Regions from separate parts of the Bradyrhizobium sp. GCM10028915 genome, predicted to be linked through region 1. Evidence: predicted binding sites of a transcription regulator. Region 1 holds the regulator's gene; the other holds the start of a gene.
What was found. The regulator HrcA, encoded in region 1, represses chaperone genes, less so after heat shock. The targets are predictions, from matches to a motif close to GTTAGCACTCNCNNNNNGNGAGTGCTAAC.
Positions count from the first base shown of each region.

Region 2: ACFQX9_RS15185 (co-chaperone GroES) is a predicted target of HrcA. The motif match lies at 5,132-5,160, and genes of this name have one in related genera.

Region 1 covers NZ_JBHTFN010000005.1:145,280-152,998, reverse strand. Annotated here, with positions in the region: gene hemW (radical SAM family heme chaperone HemW) at 1-347, opposite strand, end outside; gene rdgB (RdgB/HAM1 family non-canonical purine NTP pyrophosphatase) at 334-969, opposite strand; gene rph (ribonuclease PH) at 981-1,694, opposite strand; gene hrcA (heat-inducible transcriptional repressor HrcA) at 1,876-2,964, shown strand; gene grpE (nucleotide exchange factor GrpE) at 3,060-3,677, shown strand; gene pncA (bifunctional nicotinamidase/pyrazinamidase) at 3,819-4,541, opposite strand; gene ACFQX9_RS04270 (hypothetical protein) at 4,688-5,629, opposite strand; gene dnaK (molecular chaperone DnaK) at 6,024-7,719, shown strand, end outside.
Region 2 covers NZ_JBHTFN010000024.1:89,354-97,072, reverse strand. Annotated here, with positions in the region: gene ACFQX9_RS15210 (glutathione binding-like protein) at 1-546, opposite strand, end outside; gene ACFQX9_RS15205 (cysteine hydrolase family protein) at 560-1,153, opposite strand; gene ACFQX9_RS15200 (LysR family transcriptional regulator) at 1,285-2,118, shown strand; gene lepB (signal peptidase I) at 2,228-2,974, shown strand; gene groL (chaperonin GroEL) at 3,090-4,730, opposite strand; gene ACFQX9_RS15185 (co-chaperone GroES) at 4,775-5,089, opposite strand; gene ACFQX9_RS15180 (usg protein) at 5,465-5,752, shown strand; gene ACFQX9_RS15175 (cupin domain-containing protein) at 5,901-6,440, shown strand; gene ACFQX9_RS15170 (tetratricopeptide repeat protein) at 6,368-7,719, opposite strand, start outside.

The DNA.
Region 1 (7,719 bases):
GCGCGATAGCCGGCGAAGCGCGTAGCCTCGACGCTGGTCGGGTTTGCCTCCAGCGTGACTTCGACGTCTTTCGCCACGGCCCAGTGCTTGCCGATGGCGTCGAGCACAGCGCCGACGGTTGCAGGCTGCATGAGCGAGGGCGTACCGCCGCCGAGAAAGATCGAGGTGACTTCGCGTCCGTGCGCGCGCTCGGCGGTCGCAGCGATTTCGCGCGCGAATGCTGACGCAAACCGCGGCTCGTCGATCGCGGCGTGGCGAACGTGGCTGTTGAAGTCGCAATAGGGGCACTTCGACAGGCAGAACGGCCAGTGCACGTAGACGCCGAAGGCTTCCTTAGCGCGGCTCAAGGCAGATCTCCGCCAGTTTCACGAAGGCGCGGGCACGATGCGACAGGCCGAGACCGAGCGGCGGCAGGCCGTGCTTCTCGATGCTCTCCATCTCGCCGAAGGTGCGGCTATGGCCGTCGGGCAAAAACATCGGGTCGTAGCCGAAGCCGGCGGTGCCGCGCGGCGGCCACACCAGCGTGCCGTCGACGCGCCCCTCGACCTCTTCGAGATGATCGTCGGGCCATGCAACGCAGAGCGCGGAAACGAAGTGCGCCTTGCGTTTGGCCGGCGTGGTCGCGCCGCGCTCCTGCAACAGACGCTCGATCTGCGCCATCGCTGCGGCAAAATCCTTGTTCGGGCCGGCCCAGCGCGCCGAGTAGATGCCGGGCGCGCCGTCGAGCGCGTCGACCACGATGCCGGAATCATCGGCGAAAGACGGAAGCTTCGTCGCCTGCGCCGCCGCGATCGCCTTGATCGCGGCATTGCTGCGGAAATCGTTTCCGGTTTCTTCCGGCTCGGGAAGGCCGAGCTCGCCGGCCGACACTGCTTCGATGCCGTAAGGCGCGAGTAGCTCCTTCATCTCGGCGAGCTTGCCGGGATTATGGGTCGCGATAACCAGCTTTCCGGTGATTCGGCGGTGCATCGGGCTATTGACTACGCTACCGCCAGTTTCTGCAAGTCCACGAGACGCGCGACGCCCTTGCGCGCCAGCGCCATCAACGCCAGGAACTCGGCTTCCGTGAACGGCTCGCGTTCCGCGGTGCCCTGGACCTCGATGATGCGGCCATCGCCGGTCATGACGAAATTGGCGTCGGTGTCGGCTTCGGAGTCCTCGGCATAGTCGAGGTCGAGCACGGGCGTGCCCTTGTAGATGCCGCAGGAGATCGCGGCGACGTTGTCGCGCAACACATTGGCCTTGACCATGTTGCGCGCCTTCATCCAGCTGACGCAATCGGCGAGCGCGACCCAGGCACCGGTGATCGAGGCGGTGCGGGTGCCGCCGTCGGCCTGGAGCACGTCGCAATCGACCGTGATCTGGCGCTCACCGAGCGCTTCGAGATTGATGATGGTGCGAAGCGAGCGGCCGATCAGGCGCTGGATTTCGACGGTGCGGCCGCTCTGCTTTCCGGCGGAGGCCTCGCGGCGGGTGCGTTCCGAGGTCGCGCGCGGCAGCATGCCGTATTCGGCGGTGACCCAGCCGCGGCCCTGGCCCTTCAGCCATGGCGGCAGGCGGTCTTCCAGCGTGGCGGTGACCAGCACGTGGGTGTCGCCGAATTTCACCAGGCACGAGCCTTCCGCATATTTGACCACGCCGCGCTCCAGCGTCACGGGGCGCAATTCGTCGGGCGCACGGCGGCTTGGCCGCATGGGAAATCCTCCAAAACTCTCGGAAAAGGGCTGTTGGCGGTGCTTGTAGGGGGGGTGAGGGTGGGCGGCAAGGGGGAAGATCGAGGCCTTCTTCACCCCCGATTTCCAATCCGCCAACGCCACGCTTGTCAGAAGCATCCGGGATAGACAAATTACCTGTGTCTTAGAGGAGTTACCGTCTGTGGCCCATCACGATCCGATCCATCTGATCGCGCCGCGCGCGGGCCTCGCCCAGCTCAACGAGCGTTCCCGCGACATCTTTCGTCAAATCGTCGAAAGCTATCTCGCGACCGGGGAGCCGGTGGGCTCGCGCAATATTTCGCGCCTGATTGCCATGCCGCTGTCGCCCGCCTCGGTCCGCAACGTCATGGCCGATCTGGAACAGCTCGGCCTGATCTACGCCCCGCACACCTCCGCCGGCCGATTGCCGACGGAACTCGGCCTGCGGTTCTTCGTCGATGCCCTGATGCAGGTCGGCGACCTCAATGACAGTGAACGGCAGGCGATCCAGAGCCAGTTGACCTCCGTCGGCCACGCGCAATCGGTGGAGGCTGCGCTCGAGGAGGCATTGACGCGGCTCTCCGGCCTGACCCGCGCGGCCGCGGTCGTGCTGACGCCGAAATCCAATGCGCGGCTGAAACATATCGAATTCGTCCGCTTGGAACCGGAAAAGGCATTGGTGATCCTGGTCGGTGAGGACGGGCAGGTCGAAAATCGCGTGTTGACGCTGCCGCCGGGAGTTCCATCCTCGGCGTTGACCGAAGCCGGCAACTTCCTCAATGCCCGCATCCGAGGCCGGACCTTGGCCGAGGCGCGGCTGGAGCTCGAGACCGCGCTCGGAGAGGCGCGCACCGAGCTCGATCAGCTGACGCACAAGGTGATCTCGGCCGGCATCGCCAGCTGGTCCGGCGGCGAGAACGAGGATCGTCAGCTCATCGTCCGCGGCCACGCCAATCTGCTCGAGGATTTGCATGCGCTGGAGGATCTCGAGCGCGTTCGCCTGCTGTTCGACGATCTCGAGACCAAGCGCGGCGTGATCGACCTGCTCGGCCGGGCCGAGACCGCGGAAGGCGTGCGGATCTTCATCGGCAGTGAGAACAAGCTGTTCTCGCTGTCGGGTTCGTCCACCATCATCTCGCCTTATCGGGACGCCGCCGGCCATATCGTCGGCGTTTTGGGCGTGATCGGGCCGACGCGGCTGAATTATGCCCGCGTGATCCCCACCGTGGACTACGCTGCCCGCATCGTCAGCCGGCTCTTGGGGGGCTGACCGGCGCCGGGCCGATCACGGGCGCTTGATTTTCGCCGCCCGAAGCACGATATCCGGGCCAGAAACCCCCTGAGACGAATGCGAAAAGAGAGCCGATGACCGATCGAGACCGGCAACCCGAAGACACGAGTGCTGCGGCCGGCGAGCCCGTGGTGTCAAAACCGTACATCATGCCCGACGATCCCGAGCCCGGCTCGGTCGAGCTTCTGCAGAAGGAAGTCGCCGAGGCGCGCGACCGCATGCTGCGGACGCTGGCCGAGATGGAGAATCTGCGCAAGCGGACTACCAAGGAGGTCGCGGATGCCCGCCTCTACGGCATCACCGGCTTTGCCCGCGACGTGCTCGACATCGCCGACAACCTCCAGCGCGCGCTCGATGCCGTTCCGGCCGAAGCCCGTGCGGCGGCCGATGCAGGCCTCGCCTCGCTGATCGAGGGCGTCGAGCTGACCGAGCGCTCGCTGCTCAGCGCGCTGGAAAAACACGGCGTGAAGAAGTTCGACCCCTCGGGCCAGAAGTTCGACCCGAACTTCCAGCAGGCGATGTTCGAGGTGCCCGATGCGTCGGTGCCCGCGGGCACCGTCGTGCAGGTCATGCAGGCCGGCTACACCATCGGCGAGCGCGTGCTGCGTCCCGCCTTGGTCGGTGTCGCCAAGGGTGGCGCCAAGGCCGCGCCGGCTGCCAACAGCAACGAGCCGAACGGCGCGGCCAACTAGTTGATCCTCATGGGGAGGAGGCGCGTCAGCGCCGTCTCAAACCATGCAGGTCGCGCTGCTGCAGCGGGGCCTTCATCCTTCGAGACGCGCGCGGAGAAGCGCGCTCCTCAGGATGAGGGTCTTGCAGTTTTTTGACCGGGCCTAGGCGCTCGCCGCGATATCTGCGGACTGAATCCGCTTCACGCCGGCCTTGGCCATGTCGGCCCAGGCTTTTGCCAGCGAACCCTGATTGTCGATGCCGCGGCAGGCGTCTTCCACCACATAGACCTCGAAGCCCGCCTTGCGCGCGTCGAGCGCGGTCCAGGCGACGCAGAAATCCGTCGCCAGCCCCGCGACGAAGACGCGCTTGATCTTGCGCGCCTTCAGATAGCCGGCGAGACCGGTCGAGGTCTTGCCGTCGGCTTCGAGGAAGGCCGAATAGCTGTCGACGTCCTTGTGAAAACCCTTGCGGATGATGAGCTCGGCGTGCGGGATCGCAAGGTCTTTCGACAGCGCGGCGCCGTCGGTGCCCTGCACGCAATGGTCGGGCCACAGCACCTGCTTGCCGTAGGGAAGATCGACGGTCTCGAACGGCTTCTTGCCGGCGTGGACTGACGCAAAGGAAATATGGCCTTGCGTGTGCCAGTCCTGCGTCATCACCACATTCGAAAATGCTTTCGAGATCTTGTTGATGACGGGCACCACCTGCTCGCCTTCCTTCACGGCAAGGCTGCCGCCGGGCAGGAAGCAGTTCTGCACGTCGATCACGAGCAGCGCGGATGCATCGTCCGGCTTGATCGATGCCGCTGCCAGAATTGCCGTGGGCGCGAGCGCCACGAGCGCGCTCGTCCCGAGCGCCGCCAAGACTTGTCGCCGATCCAGCATCATTCGCCTCCCTCCAGGATGAACTCAACGGAGGGGGAGCCTAGTTCCGTTCGTATACGAACAGAAGCCCGAAAATGCAGCCGGCTTTGGTGAGTGGTTGGGCTTGAGCCGCGGGTTCGGTGCACCTCTCCCGCTTGCGGATGCTGCTAGCCCTTCGGCTGGATGCCGTCGCGGACCGCGCGGAAGCGAGTGAAGGCGGCCGGCCATTGCTCGCGCGGGGCGCTGGCGATGATGCGCAGCGAGGCGCCGCCGCTGCTGAAGCGGATCCACTGCACCACGGTCACCGGCGTCTTGTCCTTGCCGCTGACGCCGTCGATCCGGGTCTCGAAACCCTGCTGGCCGCTGATGCGGATCGGCTCGGACATGGTGACGCGCGACTCGCGCACGCCGGGAATCTGGAGCGCCGCCTCCTGGGCGAAGCGGGCGCGGTCGTCGGCGGCTTGCGGGGTGGCGCCAATCACGCCGAGGATGATAAACGGCTTCGATTCATAGCCGGAGCTCTCGTCGCCGTCGGCCAGGATGATACTCGAGCCCGGCGCCAGCGTGCGGACGTCCTTGAAGTCGGCGAGATCGGTGATCTTGAACGGCATCAGTGCGATCTGCTCTTCGGCCGAGACCTGCTTCCGGGTGACGACGCTCGCGAACATCTGCCGCACCGCCTCGTCGGTGTAGATCTTGATCGCATTCTCCGGAATCTGCACCGCGACGTAGCCGGAGAAGCCGGCGCCCGGCACGATCATCGAATAGCGCCGCACTGGCGTCTCGCCCGCCTTGCCGCTCTCCGTGGTGAAATAGGCCACGCCCGCGGGCGTCTCGATCTTGTCCTGCTTGACGCCGTTGGTGCCGGCCGGGTTGGAGTTGAAGGCGCTCACGACCTCGCCATAGGCGGCCGGCGGCAGCTCCGTGATCAGCACCTTGACGTTGCCGTCCTCGCTCTCGAAGCCGGGAAAGGTCTTGGCCGTGCTGAGGCCGACCAATGGCACCATGCCGAGGCGCAAGCCGGGTGGGAAAACGGCGTCGGCGGCCAGAGCCGGAAGCGTAGAGGCGACGAGGAGGGCGAGCGCGGCGAGGGGGCGGATCAGCTTCATGGGCACTCTGATTGGTTCACATTGAGGCCGTTCGATGGTGGCCAGCCGGCCGCTTTGTCGCGCGAGGCAGCCCGAGGACGAGCCCGGCCGGCTGCCCGCCTTTTAACGGTTTTGGTCTGGCCGCAACAGGGCGGGGCGGGATGCGGTAGCGGATGCCGGCCAATCGCGGACCTGTTAATAATTCCTCACCCGCAAGGGCGGTGCAGCCCGGATATGTTCTTCCAAAACCCAATGTTTTCACGGCCGAAACTTGCGTTCGGTCCTTGCAGGCACCTCCCCCCCTCCTATATGACCCCCAACCATCGCAATATCGCGAATGTTTGATCTTAGGGGGTTTCGGTTCGGGTGCCTTCTGGGCCCAGCCAGCCTGCCGCAAAAACAAGGATACAGGACCATGGGAAAGGTCATCGGGATCGACCTCGGCACCACGAATTCGTGCGTCGCCGTAATGGATGGCAAGAACGCCAAAGTCATCGAGAATTCCGAAGGCATGCGCACGACGCCTTCGATCGTCGCCGTGACGGACGACGGTGAGCGCCTCGTCGGCCAGCCGGCCAAGCGCCAGGCCGTCACCAATCCCGAGCGCACGTTCTTCGCAGTGAAGCGCTTGATCGGCCGCCGCTACGACGACCCGATGGTCGAGAAGGACAAGAAGCTCGTTCCGTACAAGATTGTTAAGGCTTCCAACGGCGACGCCTGGGTCGAGGCCGACGGCCAGACCTACTCGCCCTCGCAGGTCTCGGCGTTCATCCTGCAGAAGATGAAGGAGACCGCGGAAGCCCATCTCGGCCAGAAGGTCGACCAGGCCGTCATCACCGTGCCCGCCTACTTCAACGACGCCCAGCGCCAGGCGACCAAGGACGCCGGCAAGATCGCGGGCCTTGAAGTGCTGCGCATCATCAACGAGCCGACCGCGGCCGCGCTCGCCTACGGCCTCGACAAGACCAAGGCCGGCACGATCGCCGTGTACGATCTCGGCGGCGGCACGTTCGATATCTCGATTCTCGAAATCGGCGACGGCGTGTTCGAGGTGAAGTCGACCAACGGCGACACCTTCCTCGGCGGCGAAGACTTCGACATGCGCCTGGTCGGCTATCTCGCCGACGAATTCCAGAAGGAGCAGGGCATCAACCTGCGCAACGACAAGCTCGCGTTGCAGCGCCTGAAGGAAGCCGCCGAAAAGGCCAAGATCGAGCTGTCGTCGACGACGCAGACCGAGATCAACCTGCCCTTCATCACCGCGGACCAGACCGGCCCGAAGCATCTGACGATGAAGCTCACCCGGGCCAAGTTCGAGGCGCTGGTCGATGACCTCGTTCAGAAGACCGTCGAGCCCTGCCGCAAGGCGCTGAAGGATGCCGGCCTCACCGCCGCCGAGATCGGCGAAGTGGTGCTGGTCGGCGGCATGTCGCGCATGCCGAAGGTCCAGGAAGTCGTGAAGCAGCTGTTCGGCAAGGAGCCGCACAAGGGCGTCAACCCGGACGAAGTCGTGGCGATCGGCGCCGCGATCCAGGCCGGCGTGCTTCAGGGCGACGTCAAGGACGTGCTGCTGCTCGACGTGACCCCGCTGTCGCTGGGCATCGAGACTCTGGGCGGCGTGTTCACCCGCATCATCGACCGCAACACCACGATCCCGACCAAGAAGAGCCAGGTGTTCTCGACCGCCGAGGACAGCCAGAACGCGGTCACCATCCGCGTCTTCCAGGGCGAGCGTGAAATGGCGGCCGACAACAAGATGCTCGGCCAGTTCGACCTGATGGGCATTCCGCCGGCTCCGCGCGGCATGCCGCAGATCGAGGTAACCTTCGACATCGACGCCAACGGTATCGTCAACGTCTCGGCCAAGGACAAGGCCACGTCCAAGGAGCAGCAGATCCGCATCCAGGCCTCCGGCGGTCTGTCGGAAGCCGACATCGAGAAGATGGTCAAGGACGCCGAGGCCAATGCCGAGGCGGACAAGAAGCGCCGCGAGGCCGTGACTGCCAAGAACGACGCGGATGGACTGGTGCATTCGACCGAGAAGGCACTGGCCGAGCACGGTTCGAAGGTCGCCGAGACCGAGCGCCGCGCGATCGAGGATGCCGTCAGCG
Region 2 (7,719 bases), on a different contig from region 1:
GGCCGACAACGATGTCCATTGCGCGACGTCGATTCCCGCGGGACGGAGCAACAGCAAAGCCCAGGTGAGATGGGCATCCGCGACGGTGAAGCTGTCGCCGACGAGGAATTCGCGGTCCGTCAGATGCGCGGCAGGCATCGATAATGTCTGCGCTATCCTTGCACGCGGCTTGGCGAGCGAGGCGTCGTCCTTGTACCAGAAGGTTGGAAACAGGAACGCCTTGTGGATCTCGGCCCCGACGAAACTGAGCCATTCCTGGAGCCGATACCGGTCGGGATTTCCGAAGGCGGGAGCAAGGCCCGCCTGCGGCTTTAGGTCGGCGATGTATTGCAGCACCGCGGCGCTTTCGGTCAGCCGTTCGCCATTCTCCAGCACCAGGACCGGCACCGCGCCCTTTGGGGAAACGCCGAGGAAATCGCTGCCGTCGTCCACGACCTGCTTGGTCTGGAGATGGACCGGATGATAGCGGGCCTCGATGCCCGCTTCCATCAGCGCGATGCGGCTCGCAAGCGAGCAGGCCATCGGTGAGAAATAGAGTTGCAGCATCGCCTACGCTCCTTCAGGTCAACGTCTCGGTTTGTGCGATGATCGCAAACCGGTCCGACAATTCGGCCAGGGCGACCTCGTGGATGATCCTTGCGGAGAGCGCTCCGCCGCGGCCGTCGGGAAGATCGCGTGTGGCGCAGGCATCGGCTGCGATCGTCGTGCGCAGGCCGAGGTCGAGCGCGGCGCGGGCGGTCGAGCTGATGCACATATGGGTCATGAAACCGGCCAGCACGATGTTCGTGCGTCCGGTTGCGGCCAGCCGGACTTGCAGGTCGGTGCCGGCAAAAGCGTTCGGCAGCGCTTTTTCGATCACGGCTTCGCTGGCGAGCGGCGCCACGTTCCTGACGATCGCGCCGCGCGCGGCCTCGCGGTCGAACAGGCTGCCGGCACGTCCCTTGTGCGCGATATGGAAGATCGCAGCGCCGCTCGCCCTCGCGCGGGCGAGCAGGCGCGCGGCGGCGGCGATTGCGGGCTCCGCGTCCGGCAAGGCGAGCGGCCCGGCGCAATATTCGTTCTGGATGTCGATTAGCACGAGGCAGGAATCGGCGAGCCTGGGCGGAGTGAGATCGGCGCCGGACAATTCAAGCAAGGTTTTTGGGGCGGTCATGCGGGTCGGGCCTTCCTAAGGCATATCGGAGGCGCCACAGTAGCGCGGCGGCGGCCTGCCAATGTGCAGGACTATTGCAGCATATGGCTGCAAATTTGCAGGAGCCCGTCGGGCCTGCTAGGCTCATCGCCATGAACTGGGACGATCTGCGCATCATCGCCGCGGTCAGGGACGAGGGCACCTATGCCGGCGCCAGCGCGCGGCTGCGCATCGACGAGACCACCGTCGGCCGCAGGCTCGCGCGCATCCAGCGCGATCTCGGCGTGCCGCTGTTCGATGCGGTGGACGGCCAGCGCCGGCCGACGCGGAGTTGCGAGGCGGTGCTGGCGCATGTCGAGGCGATGGCCGCACATGCCGCCGAGATCGGTCGCGTCGGCGAGAGTCTTGCAGGCCCGGTGGGACGCCTGCGTATCGCCTCCACCAACACGGTTGCCGAGGAGGTTCTGTCGCCGCGCGCGAGCGACTTCCTGCGCGCCAATTCCGGCCTGACGCTGCAATTCCTCACCTCGAGCGAGAACGTCAAGTTCTCGCGCTGGGAAGCCGATCTCGCTATCCGGCTGCGCAAGCCCGACAAGGGCGACTTCGCGATCTCCAGGCTCGGTGACGTCAAGCTCTATTATTTTGAGCCTGTCACGACCGAGGGCGAGCCGGTGCTGTGCGCCTATCCGGACGAACTCGGTGCCATTCCCGAGATGCAATTCCTGCGTATGAAGCAAGCCCACGCGCGCTGCGTTACCGACAACGTTCGCGTCATCCGTAACCTGATCCGCGCGCATCAGGCCGCCGGCGTGTTGCCGGAGCATGTCTGCGCGGACTTACTCGGCGATCGCCGCCTGCGCGCCACGCTGCTGCCTGGGCGCCGCGACGTCTGGCTGCTGGTGCAGAACCATCTCAAGCGCGATCCGGCGACGCGGCTCACCATCGAATGGATCCGCCGCTGCTTCAGCGATCTCGCGCGCGGTTGATTGCGACCCGTGAACGCGATCCGCGCGCGGCGCGACCAAGTTATGGGATTGCGTACGCGCGAGGGTTGCGTAATCTCGCGACGACTACGGGCTTGATCAGGGCAGGCGCATGACCACTCTTCAGGAAACCATCCACCCGCAGGCCAAAGCGCGGGAATGGAAGGCGATCGTCATCCTGATCCTCCTGATTCCGGTGCTGTGGTCGCCGCCGTTCCTGTTTCGCATCTTCCTGTTTCAGCCGTTCAACATCCCGTCCGCCTCGATGACGCCGACGCTGGTCGTCGACGACTACGTCTTTGCTGCAAAATATGCCTATGGCTATGGCCGTTATTCGTTTCCCTTCGCGCCGTCGTGGATCTCCGGGCGTTTCCGGGCCACCGATCCCGAGTATGGTGACGTCGTCGTGTTCCGGACGCCAAAGGACACCGCGGTCGACTATGTCAAGCGCGTGGTCGGGCTGCCCGGTGATCGCATCCAGATGCGGCAGGGCCAACTCATCCTCAATGACCGCCCGGTGACGCGCGTCGCTCTGAAGCAGGCATTCGCCGGCTCCACCTGCGGCGTGGATGACGGTGCGAAGGCCAAGCGCTGGCGCGAGACGCTGCCGAACGGCGCGTCCTACGTGACGCAGGACTGTGTCGACAACGGCTACTACGACGACACCGACGTCTACACCGTGCCGCCGGGCCATTTCTTCGTGCTCCGCGACAATCGCGACAACTCGAGTGACAGCCGCGTGATGTCGTCGATCGGATTCGTGCCGATGGACAATCTGGTCGGCAAGGTGAAGCGGATATTCTGGTCGCTCGACCAGCACGGCGAACCGCACATGGAGCGGCTGGGGAAGGTGTGGTGAAGCCCCACTGTCATTCCGGGCTCCGCGCTGCTCCGGGATGGGACCACCGAAGAAAAACAAAACCCCGGCATCGCTGCCGGGGTTTCGCATTTTGTCGTTTGCCGGAATGGCTGGATCAGAAATCCATGCCGCCCATGCCGCCGCCCGGGGGCATCGCCGGACCGGAGCCGCCCTTCTTGGGCAGCTCGGCGACCATGGCTTCCGTGGTGATCAAGAGCGCCGCAACCGAGGCTGCGTTCTGGATCGCGGTACGTACCACCTTGGTCGGGTCGATGATGCCCTTCTTGACGAGGTCAACATATTCGCCGGTCTGGGAGTCGAAGCCGTAGGCGTACGACTTATTCTCGAGGACCTTGCCGACGATCACGGAGCCATCTTCACCGGCGTTGATCGCGATCTGGCGAGCGGGCGCGGAGAGCGCCTTGCGCACGATCTCGACGCCGGTCTTCTGGTCGTCGTTCTTGGTGCGCAGGCCCTTGAGCTGCTCGGAGGCACGGAGCAGGGCGACGCCGCCGCCCGGGACGATGCCTTCCTCGACCGCCGCGCGGGTCGCATGCATCGCGTCATCAACGCGATCCTTACGCTCCTTCACCTCGACCTCGGTCGCGCCGCCGACGCGGATCACCGCGACGCCGCCTGCGAGCTTGGCAAGACGCTCCTGGAGCTTCTCACGGTCGTAGTCCGAGGTGGTTTCCTCGATCTGCGCCTTGATCTGCGACACGCGCGCTTCGATGTCGGCCTTCTTGCCGGCGCCGTTGACGATCGTGGTGTTCTCCTTGTCGATCATCACCTTCTTGGCGCGACCGAGCATGTTGAGCGTGACGTTCTCGAGCTTGATGCCGAGATCTTCCGAGATCGCCTGGCCACCGGTCAGGATCGCGATGTCCTGCAGCATGGCCTTGCGGCGATCGCCGAAGCCCGGAGCCTTGACGGCCGCGACCTTCAGGCCGCCACGGAGACGGTTCACGACCAGGGTGGCAAGCGCTTCGCCTTCGACGTCCTCGGCGACGATGACCAGCGGCTTGCCGGTCTGCACCACGGCCTCGAGCAGCGGCAGCAGCTCGTTCAGCGAGGAGAGCTTCTTCTCGTTGATGAGGATGTAGGCGTCGTCCATCTCAACGCGCATCTTGTCGGCGTTGGTGACGAAGTAGGGCGAGATGTAGCCGCGGTCGAACTGCATGCCCTCGACGACGTCGAGCTCGGTCTCGAGCGACTTGGCTTCCTCGACGGTGATGACACCCTCGTTGCCGACCTTCTTCATGGCGTCGGCGAGGAACTTGCCGATCTCCGCGTCGCCGTTGGCCGAGATGGTGCCGACCTGGGCGATCTCGTCGTTCGAGGTCACCTTCTTGGAGTTCTTGACGAGGTCCGCAACGACGGCTTCGACCGCGAGATCGATACCGCGCTTCAGATCCATCGGGTTCATGCCGGCGGCAACCGACTTGGCGCCTTCGCGCACGATCGCCTGGGCCAGCACGGTCGCGGTGGTGGTGCCGTCGCCGGCCGCGTCAGCGGACTTGGAGGCGACTTCGCGCACCATCTGCGCGCCCATGTTCTCGAACTTGTCCTCGAGCTCGATCTCCTTGGCGACGGTGACGCCGTCCTTGGTGATGCGGGGAGCGCCGAACGACTTGTCGAGCACGACATTGCGGCCCTTCGGACCGAGCGTGACCTTCACCGCGTTGGCGAGAATGTCGACGCCGCGAAGCATCTTGTCGCGCGCATCGACCGAGAATTTGACTTCTTTAGCTGCCATCTGGATTTTTTCCTTAGGTGTTTAACTGGATAAGAGAGGGGCTCTTAGGCCGCCTTCTTCTTGGAAGCGGGGACGTCGAGGACGCCCATGATGTCGCTTTCCTTCATGATCAGCAGGTCGACGTTGTCGATCTTGACCTCGGTGCCGGACCACTTACCGAACAGCACGCGGTCGCCGACCTTCAGGTCGATCGGGATCAGCTTGCCAGCTTCGTCGCGGCCACCCGGGCCGACGGCGACGATCTCGCCCTGCGAGGGCTTTTCCTTCGCCGTGTCGGGAATGATGATGCCGCCAGCGGTCTTCTCTTCTGCGTCGATGCGCTTGACCACGACGCGGTCGTGAAGCGGACGGAAATTCATGCAGTTCTCCTAAGCTTTTGCACGATTTGGGAATTTTGGGTTGTTAGCAGTCTGCGCCGGCGAGTGCCAGCGCAGGCACAACTGAGATAAGGCAGGATTTTGGCGGGAGCAAGGGCTTGTAGCAGAAAAATAGCACTCGGAGGCGCCGCCTGCCAAAATATCTCTTTCCATCGTTAATCGCGCTCGGCGCAGTATTAGCACGGAGCTAGATCTGCTGCTAACGCATTGAATTTCAACAGCTTGTTAAACTTTTGGGCTTGAGATGGATTGTCAGTTTGCGTCACATTTCTCTCATGTGAGCGCGTCAGTAGCGGGTGGCTCTTAAGGCGCACCGGAAAGCCACCCCTTGAATGCGCTCCTGCAAAGGAGGTTGGCATGGGCTTGCGGAGTGGAGCCGTTTCGGACGATTTCCGGAAACAGCTGCTGGGTTACGGAATGACGACGGCGCAGATTCTCTATCGGATGCCGGATCATCCCTCGCTGCTCCAGACTTACGTCTGGCAGGACTACGACATGTTTCCGAAATTTCCGGCGCTGAAGGATTTTCTGGCGTTCTGGCAGGAAAAGCTCGACGGTCCGCTTCACTCGGTGACAGTGGCGCATTCCAAGCTGATCAAGCCGGCCGAGTTGCGCGCGGTGGACGGCGTATTCCGGCTGCATTGAAGGGCGGAGCTGTAGGGTGGGTTAGCGTCAGTGTAACCCCCCATGCTTCAAAGATTGCGCAAGGAAGTGGTGGGTACGTTAGCGCTAACCCACCCTGCGATTTCGCATTCTGTGCTAGCCTCTCCCCATAACAACAGGGGAGGCGCCCATGGCCAAGAAAGCAAAATCGCGCAGCGCATCGCAAGCCGCGGTGAAGAAGCGTAGCGGGGCCAAACCCGCAGCACGATCCACGGCGCGCAAGGCGGTGAAGGCAAAAGCCCCCACGACAACGGCAAAGTCATCCGTCAAGAAACCGGCGCGGCCCAAGCAGCGCATTGCGATCAGCCATCACCGCGAGGAAGACTTCAAAGCCGACGGTCTGCGTACCTACGCGAAATATCGCGACCTCGGCATCGCCGCCGCCAGCCAGGGCCTCGCGCAGGCGCACGTGATCCGGCTGCAAGGCCCCTGCAATCCGGACGAAGTGTCGAAGCTGCACTTTCACGACGTCGAATTCCAGATGGTCTACGTGCTCAAGGGCTGGGTGAAGACCTATATGGACGGAGAGGGCGAGACGCTGATGAAAGAAGGTAGCGCCTGGACCCAGCCGCCGAAGATCAAGCACATGATCCTGGACTATTCGGACGACGTCGAGCTGCTGGAGGTGATCCTGCCGGCGGAGTTCAGGACCGTGGAGTTGAAGGCGTAGGCGAGGCGGAGATCAGCCGCCGTCGTTGCAATAGCGTTTCCACATCGCGCGATAGGCATCGTCCACCGCTTGCACGTATGAGATTGGGTTGCCGGCGGCGGCAGCCCTGATCTGTCCGGGCAGTTCGCTGCGCAACTTATTGCGATTTCGACATAGGCCTCATCGCTGTCCGCGACCCACTCCGGCAGGCCCAGCGCGGTGAGGATGGAGCCGGCAGCACGGCTCGGCAGGCTGTGACCGAGCTTCGCCACCACCGGCACGCCCATCTGCAAGGCTTCCCACGTGCTGACGCCGCCATTCTGCGGGAATGGGTCGAGGCCAATATCGACGCGATTGAACGTTGCCAGATGTTCGTCTCGCGACGTGGCTCCGAGCAGATCGACGCGTTCGGCCGGCAATCGGCAAGCGGCAAACCGCGCCAGCAGATTGTCGCGGACCAGCTGGGCGTCCAGTGCAGTATCCTTGATCAGCAGGCGCGAACCCGGCACCCGCTCGAGAATCCTGGACCAGACTCCCACCGCCTCGTTCGAAATCTTGCTGATGCGGTTGAAGACACCGAATGTGATGAAGCCGTTCGCAAGCGCCGGCGTCGGCGCCCGCGCAATCCCGGCCGGCAGCGGCGCCAGCGTGACAAAGCACGGCAGGTCGACGATGGTCTCCGCAAACAGATGCCGAACCGCGGCAGGAATGGCGACCGGGTCCGAGAATAGATAATCGATCGTTGGCAGCCCGGTGCCGGTACCGTGGCCCCAGCCATGCGCCTGAACAGGTGCCGGTTTGCGCGCAAACACACCGAGGCGGTTTCCGCTGGTGTGGCCGGACAGATCGATCAGGATATCGACGCCATCGGCGCGGATCTGAGCGGCGAGGCGATCGTCGGACCATTGCGAGGCGTCGCGCCAGCGATCGGCGATCCCCTGAAACTCGCGGGTCGTCGCGTCCGTTCTCGGTGAACAGGCGTAGCACACGATCTCGAACTGTGCCCGATCATGGTGCTGCAGGACCGGCTTGAAAATGAACGCCGCTGAATGTGTGTGAAAATCCGACGAGACATAACCCAGCACCAGACGGCGATCCGGATCGCGGCCGTTCTCATGCGGTCCCGCCGCTGCCGAGGCGATCTTCGCGCCGATCTGCTCCCACCATACATGTCGCGCTTGCTGATGCTGCGCAACGCTGGCGTCGGCCATGAAATCGAGGGTGAATATCTTGCTGGAGATCGTGCTCTGATCAGGCTCGATGTCGAGAGCTCTGTCGAAACTGGCGAGGGCTTCGTCGA